2 regions of the Bradyrhizobium sp. CCBAU 45384 genome follow, and region 2 is predicted to be linked to the other one. Evidence: predicted binding sites of a transcription regulator. Region 2 holds the regulator's gene; the other holds the start of a gene.
The links. The regulator PhoB, encoded in region 2, activates phosphate uptake and scavenging genes when phosphate is short. The targets are predictions, from matches to a motif close to TGTCATNNANCTGTCAT.
Positions count from the first base shown of each region.

Region 1: XH80_RS33780 (putative 2-aminoethylphosphonate ABC transporter substrate-binding protein) is a predicted target of PhoB. The motif match lies at 2,053-2,069, and genes of this name have one in related genera.

Region 1 is NZ_LBIZ01000117.1:499,028-502,461, forward strand. Features, by position in the region: gene XH80_RS33765 (alpha/beta fold hydrolase) at 195-1,136, opposite strand; partial or broken gene XH80_RS33770 (winged helix-turn-helix transcriptional regulator) at 1,271-1,366, shown strand; gene XH80_RS33775 (hypothetical protein) at 1,443-1,670, shown strand; gene XH80_RS33780 (putative 2-aminoethylphosphonate ABC transporter substrate-binding protein) at 2,188-3,168, shown strand; gene XH80_RS33785 (putative 2-aminoethylphosphonate ABC transporter ATP-binding protein) at 3,228-3,434, shown strand, end outside.
Region 2 is NZ_LBIZ01000099.1:74,587-78,020, reverse strand. Features, by position in the region: gene XH80_RS11390 (aspartate aminotransferase family protein) at 1-116, opposite strand, end outside; gene XH80_RS11385 (GcrA family cell cycle regulator) at 584-1,096, shown strand; gene phoB (phosphate regulon transcriptional regulator PhoB) at 1,186-1,899, opposite strand; gene phoU (phosphate signaling complex protein PhoU) at 1,922-2,638, opposite strand; gene pstB (phosphate ABC transporter ATP-binding protein PstB) at 2,650-3,434, opposite strand, start outside.

The DNA of each region.
Region 1 (3,434 bases), on a different contig from region 2:
GACGACGCCAGCCTTCGCTAAGCCTGCCGCCGCAATCACTTGGCCCCAAAGGGCATTGTTGGAGTTACCAATACTCACGCCAAACGCGAGGGAAGTATTTGATGAATCGAGTGGGTCGGCGCTCCGCGCGTGTCCACCCCTCTCGAAACCTTGCACTAGGGACCGCGCTCCGACCAGGCGGACCTCGGATTGATCTATAACGCTTGTCTTCTGACGCAGGTTTGGCTGAGAAAGTCAGCGATGAGCCGTGCAACTGTTTCTGGGGAATCCTCGAAGCAATAGTGCCCGGTGGCAGGCAGGCGCGTAATTTGCCCAGTCGGAAAAATTTCTGCGAACAGAGGCAGGAAATGTTCTGCATTCAGCGTGCGATCAGCCTCGCCCCAGATTGCCAATGCTGGCTTTTCTCGAATGGCGCGAACGGCCGCGGCGTCGGGTTCCTCGAATTTGTGGGAGCCGATGGCGAACCCCTTCGCCCAGCCGATCGCGCCGAGACAATCCTGAGGACGCGCGAAGGGAGCGGCATAGGCGCCGATGAAGCTATCCGAAATGATGGCGTTGTTTTCAAAGCCGTTGAGCTTCAGCGTGCTCAAGATGTTGAATCCTAGTTGGCCGAGCACGGATTCGAGCCGCCCCTCGGACTCCGCTTTCGCAATCCACTGAAACCAAGGCGAGACGGCAGCATTCGCCATTACGCGTTCGAAGAGATCGGCCTGACCGAACGGCGTTGGCCCATTGGCGGAGATGATCCTGCTGATGCGAAGAGGATGCCTGGCGGCGAACCCCATTCCGACAGGACCGCCAAAATCATGCATGACCAGGGTTATACCGGTGAGATCGAGTGCAAGGACCAACGCCTCCAAATTATCGATGTGGTCCTGAAGCCAGTAGCTGCGCTCCGGCGGGGTCTCACTCTTACCAAAACCCATATGATCGGGCACGACCACCCGATGCGTTGGGCTCAATGCCGAAATGAGATGGCGAAACAGATAGCCCCAAGTCGGCTCGCCATGCAGGCACAGCACAACTTCACCTTCGCGCGGCCCTTCGTCAACGTAATGCATCTGAAACCCCGGAGCGTTCGTGAAATGCGGTGCGAACGGAAAGGTGCTGGCGAATGTGGCGTCGGCTTCAATCATCATCGTGACCTGGAGTGGTTTTATATTGAAACCACATATCCCTATATCTTGCGGTTTCAACTTGCAACCAATATCATCTGAGGCAGCAACCGCACGATCCGCGCTGGGGCAATTCGAAGGGCAGGTGCTTCAGAATGGCCAGGAGAGTCCGTCACAAGACATCCATGTGCGGCGTCGCACGACCGCCGGATGCAATTGGCGATTGGTGGTCGCTGCTGATCGTTCGCGATGTGCCGATGTGCAGCCCGTAGGACGAGTTCAGCTCTTGCGAAACCCATCGCACGTGCTTCGTGGTAACGTCGCGTCATGACCGCGTACCGTCGCAACTTCGTTCAGGGTGGATGCTTCTTCTTCACCGTCAATCTGGCGGAGCCGAAGCCATCGTTGCTGACGTATCATGTCGAGCTGCTGCGCATGGCGTTTCGCGAGACACGCCGACGTCACCCATTCACGATCGACGCCATCGTGGGGTTGCCTGATCACCTCCACACCGTTTGGAAGCTGACGCCGATTTTGCAATGCGCTGGCAGCTGATCAAGTCCGCCTTTTCGCGCCGGCTGCCACGAAACGAAAGGATATCCCAAAGCCGCTCGGCCAAGAGCGAACGGGGCATCTGGCAACGCAGATATTGGGAGCATTCGCGACGAAGCCGATTTCGCCCGGCATGTTGATTACGTTCATATCAAGCCGGTCAAGCACAGGCTCGTCGACCGGGTACGGGCGATCAGTCCGACGGACTGTCCACCAGCTCCGCGCCGATCAGAAAACCCCGGCAGTCGCGCGGGGCAGCCGGCCTCGGCGGTGCCCGGTGACCGCTTCCCCGGTGCCGAAGTTGCAGTGCACTTGAGCGATACTGCACTCAAGATGTGCAGAGACACAGCAATCGAGGCGCGCCGTGCACAAAATCCGACATGCACGTCACGGGAATGTCATCTAACAATACCGGGTTCCCTGCCCTGACGGCGCCGGCCCCTGGCCAACATCGATGGAGCCCGACATGAACCTGTGCACGACAACCGGTCTGCGATGCGCTGTTGCGTCGATCGCCGCCATGTTCTGCCTCGCCACGACAGCTCGCGCGGCAGACCTCACCGTTTACACGGCCTTGGAGGCCGACCAGATCAAGCCCTACAAGGCCGCCTTCGAGAAGGCCAATCCCGGCATCAACATCCTCTGGGTTCGCGACTCCACCGGCATCATCACCGCAAAACTCCTTGCAGAGAAAGCAAACCCCAAGGCCGACGTGGTCATGGGTCTTGCTGCAACCTCGCTGATGCTGCTGCAGAAGGAAGGCATGCTGATGCCTTACGCGCCTGTCGGTCTCGACAAGGTCGACGCCAAGATGCGCGATCCAGCCGCCACGCCGGAATGGGTGGGCATGGATGTCTGGGCATCCGCCTTCTGCGTCAACACCGTGGAGTCGGGCAAGAAGAACCTGCCGGAGCCTGCGTCCTGGGCCGATCTGACCAAGCCGGTCTACCAGGGACAGATCGCCATGCCGAACCCGGCCTCGTCGGGGACCGGGTTTCTGATGGTCTCCGCCTGGCTTCAGATGTTCGGCTGGGACGGCGGCTGGAAGTACATGGACGAGCTGCACAAGAACATCGCGGCCTACACCCATTCCGGCTCCAAGCCGTGCCGACAGGCCGCCGCCGGCGAGTACACGATCGGCCTCTCATTCGAATATCGCGCCAACAAGACCAAGAAGGGCGGCGCGCCGATCAGCATCGTCCTGCCCAAGGAAGGCCTCGGCTGGGACATGGAGGCGATCGGCATCATGAAGACGACCAAGGAGGTGGAGGCGGCGAAGAAGCTGGTCGACTGGGCGGCGACGCCGGAGGCCAACAGGCTCTACGCCGAGAACTTCGCCATCGTCGCGTTGCCGGGCATCGCAAGCTCCATGGAGTTCATCCAGGGTGACATCGACAAGATGCTGATCAAGAACGACTTCGCCTGGGCCGCGGAGAACCGCGACAAGATCCTGGCGGAGTGGAGCAAGCGCTACGACGGCAAGTCCGAGCCCAAGAATTGAAGAAGAACAAGAACTGAAGACCCCGAACTGAGCGAACTGAACCGAGCATCCCGCCCGGGATGCTCGGAGCAACGAACCCGGCGGTGCACGCGCGCCGCCGGTCAATGCGGGACAGTAGAATGGACAGCACGCCAACGACGGTGCCCTATCTCCGCATCCGCAACCTCTCGAAGAAGTTCGGCGCGTTCACCGCGCTCGACACTGTCGATCTCGACATCATGCCGGGCGAGTTCGTCTCATTCCTCGGGCCGTCCGGCTGCGGCAAG
Region 2 (3,434 bases):
AAATCGAGATAGCGATCGCCATTGGTTGCGATCAACCAGACGCCTTCACCGCGCTCAAAACCGATATCGGCCCTGGCGAATACGGGGAGCAAATGCGGCGCTGCGCTGTTGGTCATGACGATCTCTTTGGTGGTCACTTCGGATGTTTCGGACGGCCTGAACACGCATGGCGCAGCGCGTCATTTGGCCCGGAAAACGAAACGTGCCGCCTTTTAAGGGCGGCACGTGCGACTATCTTATGCTTGGCAATACGGGTGTCAATGCCGCCCGGAAAGCCTCGCGAAACGCTGAATCCGTAGTCTTGCGGTGGCGATTTTGCGGGATTTTCGCCACGGAACATGTGGAAGCGAGTCGGCGGACTCTTGCGCGTGAGTCACGGCATATTGTAGCGTTTGGCTTGTCAGATACGACATCTCGTGCAGCGGTTCTGATCCCAAAAGTCCTCATGTACCGGCGTAAACGTTCGGGCGCATCTGGCGCGCCCGGCGAGCCTTAAGGGATTCTGGCGGCACGGGTTTTTCGAAGCTTAGGCATTCGTCGTGAGGCCCCACAGATGGCTGGCGCCGGCGAAGGAAAGGATGCAATGACGGTTTTGACCTGGTCAGATGATCGCGTCGAGCAGCTGAAAAAGCTCTGGGAGGCCGGACTTTCGGCCAGCCAGATCGCCGCTGAGCTTGGAAACGTGACCCGCAACGCCGTAATCGGCAAGGTGCACAGGCTCGGCCTGTCCGGCCGCGCCAAGAGCCCCTCATCAGCAGCTCCGCGGCCGCGCAAGGCGCGTCCCGCACAGCACATGATGCGGGTAAGCCGCCCCATCGCGCGCGGCAACACCGCGCTGGCGCAGGCTTTCGAGGTCGAGGTCGAGGCTGAACCTGTTACCTACGACAACGTTGTGCCGATGAGCCAGCGGCTCTCGTTGCTCGAATTGAACGAGGCCACCTGCCACTGGCCGGTCGGCGATCCCTCAAGCCCGGATTTCTTCTTCTGCGGCGGCAAGGCGCTCTCCGGCCTGCCCTACTGCGCCCAGCACTCGCGCGTGGCGTATCAGCCGGCGGCGGATCGCCGGCGGGCGCCGGCGAAGCCGGGCACGCGCTGAGTACTTGGTTCAGACGACATCGTCGCGGTACAGGCCGGGACGAAAAAAGCGCGCCACCTGGCGCGCTTTTTTGTTTGCTGGCGGGCAGCTTAGCTTGAGGTCTGCTCAGCCTTCGCGAAGCGATCGTCGAGCGCGTAGCCTGCGCCGCGGACGGTGCGGATCGGGTCCTGCTCGCGGCCGAGATTGAGCAGCTTGCGCAGGCGGCCGATATGCACATCGACGGTGCGTTCGTCGATATAGATGTCGCGGCCCCAGACGCTGTCGAGTAGCTGCTCGCGCGAGAACACCCGGCCGGGATGCTCCAGGAAGAACTCCAGCAGGCGATATTCGGTCGGTCCGAGATCGATCGGCCGGCCCGAGCGCGCCACGCGGCGCTTCTCGCGATCGAGCTCGATGTCGCCGAAGGCGAGCACGGTCGCGAGCCGCTCGGGGCTGGCGCGCCGCAGCAGGCCCTTCACCCGCGCGAGCAGCTCGGGCACCGAGAACGGCTTGACGATGTAATCGTCGGCGCCTGTGGCAAGGCCCCTGACACGCTCGCTCTCCTCGCCGCGCGCGGTGAGCATGATGATCGGCAGCTGCTTGGTGTCGGATCGCGTCCGCAACCGGCGGCACAGCTCGATCCCGGACAGGCCCGGCAACATCCAGTCGAGCACGATCAGATCGGGGATGTGCTCCTTGAGGCGGGTGTCGGCGTCGTCGCCGCGCATCACCGTCTCCACGTCATAGCCGTCGCCTTCGAGGTTGTAGCGGAGAAGCTCGGTCAGAGCTTCCTCGTCCTCAACCACCATAATGCGTGCGCCCATGGGCTCGTCGCTCCTTGCGTAATCAGGTGTTCGGGACCGTCGTGGCGAACGTCGTCATGTCGCCCTTCGGCCGCTTGTCGGTGATGGCCTGGCCTTCGATCATGTAGAACACGGTCTCGGCGATGTTGGTGGCGTGGTCGCCGATCCGCTCGATGTTCTTGGCGCAGAACATCAGATGGATGCAGAACGAGATGTTGCGCGGATCCTCCATCATGTAGGTGAGGAGCTCGCGGAACAGCGAGGTGCAGATGGCATCGACTTCCTCGTCGCCCTTCCACACCGCCATCGCTGCCGGCAGATCGTGCGCGGCATAGGCGTCCAGCACCGACTTGACCTGCTGCTGCACGAGGTCGGTCATGTGCTCGAGGCCGCGGAACAGTTTGAGCGGATGGAAATCCGTCTCCAGCGCCGCGACGCGCTTGCCCATGTTCTTGGCGAGGTCGCCGATGCGCTCGAGGTCGGTCGCAACCCGCATGGCGCCGACGATTTCGCGCAAGTCCACCGCCATCGGCTGGCGGCGCGCGATGGTCAGCACGGCGCGCTCCTCGATCTTCTTCTGCAGCGCGTCGAGCTCGGCATCGATGGTGACGACGCGCTGGCCCAGCTCGACGTCGCGGCGGATCAGCGCATCGACGGAATCGACGATCATGCGCTCGGCGATGCCGCCCATCTCGGCGACCAGGCGGGTGAGCTCCTGAAGGTCGGTGTCGAAGGCTTTTGCGGTATGTTCGGAAGCCATGTCCTGTCTCCTCAGCCGAACCGGCCGGTGATGTAATCCTGCGTGCGCCGGTCCGACGGCGACGTGAAGATCTTGCTGGTGTCGTCGAACTCGATCAGCTCGCCGAGATACATGAAGGCGGTCTTGTCGGAGACGCGGGCCGCCTGCTGCATGTTGTGGGTGACGATCGCGATGGTGTAGTTCTCGGACAGTTCCTGGATCAGCTCCTCGACCTTGGCGGTCGAGATCGGATCGAGCGCCGAGCAGGGTTCGTCGAACAGGATCACTTCAGGCCGCACCGCGACGGTGCGGGCGATGCAGAGGCGCTGCTGCTGGCCGCCCGAGAGCGACAGGCCGGAGGCGTTGAGCTTGTCCTTGACCTCGTTCCACAGCGCGCCGCCGCGCAGCGCCTTCTCGACGCGGTCGTCCATCTCGGACTTCGAGATCTTCTCATAGAGGCGGATGCCGAAGGCGATGTTCTCGTAGATCGTCATCGGGAACGGCGTCGGCTTCTGGAACACCATGCCGACGCGGGCGCGCAGCAGGTTGAGATCCAGCTTGGGGTCGAGGATGTTGGTCTGGTCCAGCATCAGCTGACCGGTGACGCGTTGGCCCGGATAGAGGTCATACATCCGATTGAAGATGCGCAACAGGGTCGACTTGCCGCAACCGGACGGGCCGATGAAGGCGGTGACGCGGTTGGTGCCGAGCGTCAGATTGATGTTCTTCAGCGCCTGGTGCTCGCCGTAATAGAAGTTGAGGTTGCGCACCGTCACCTTGGCCGGAGCTTCCGGCAGCGGCTGCTGCGAGGCGAGGT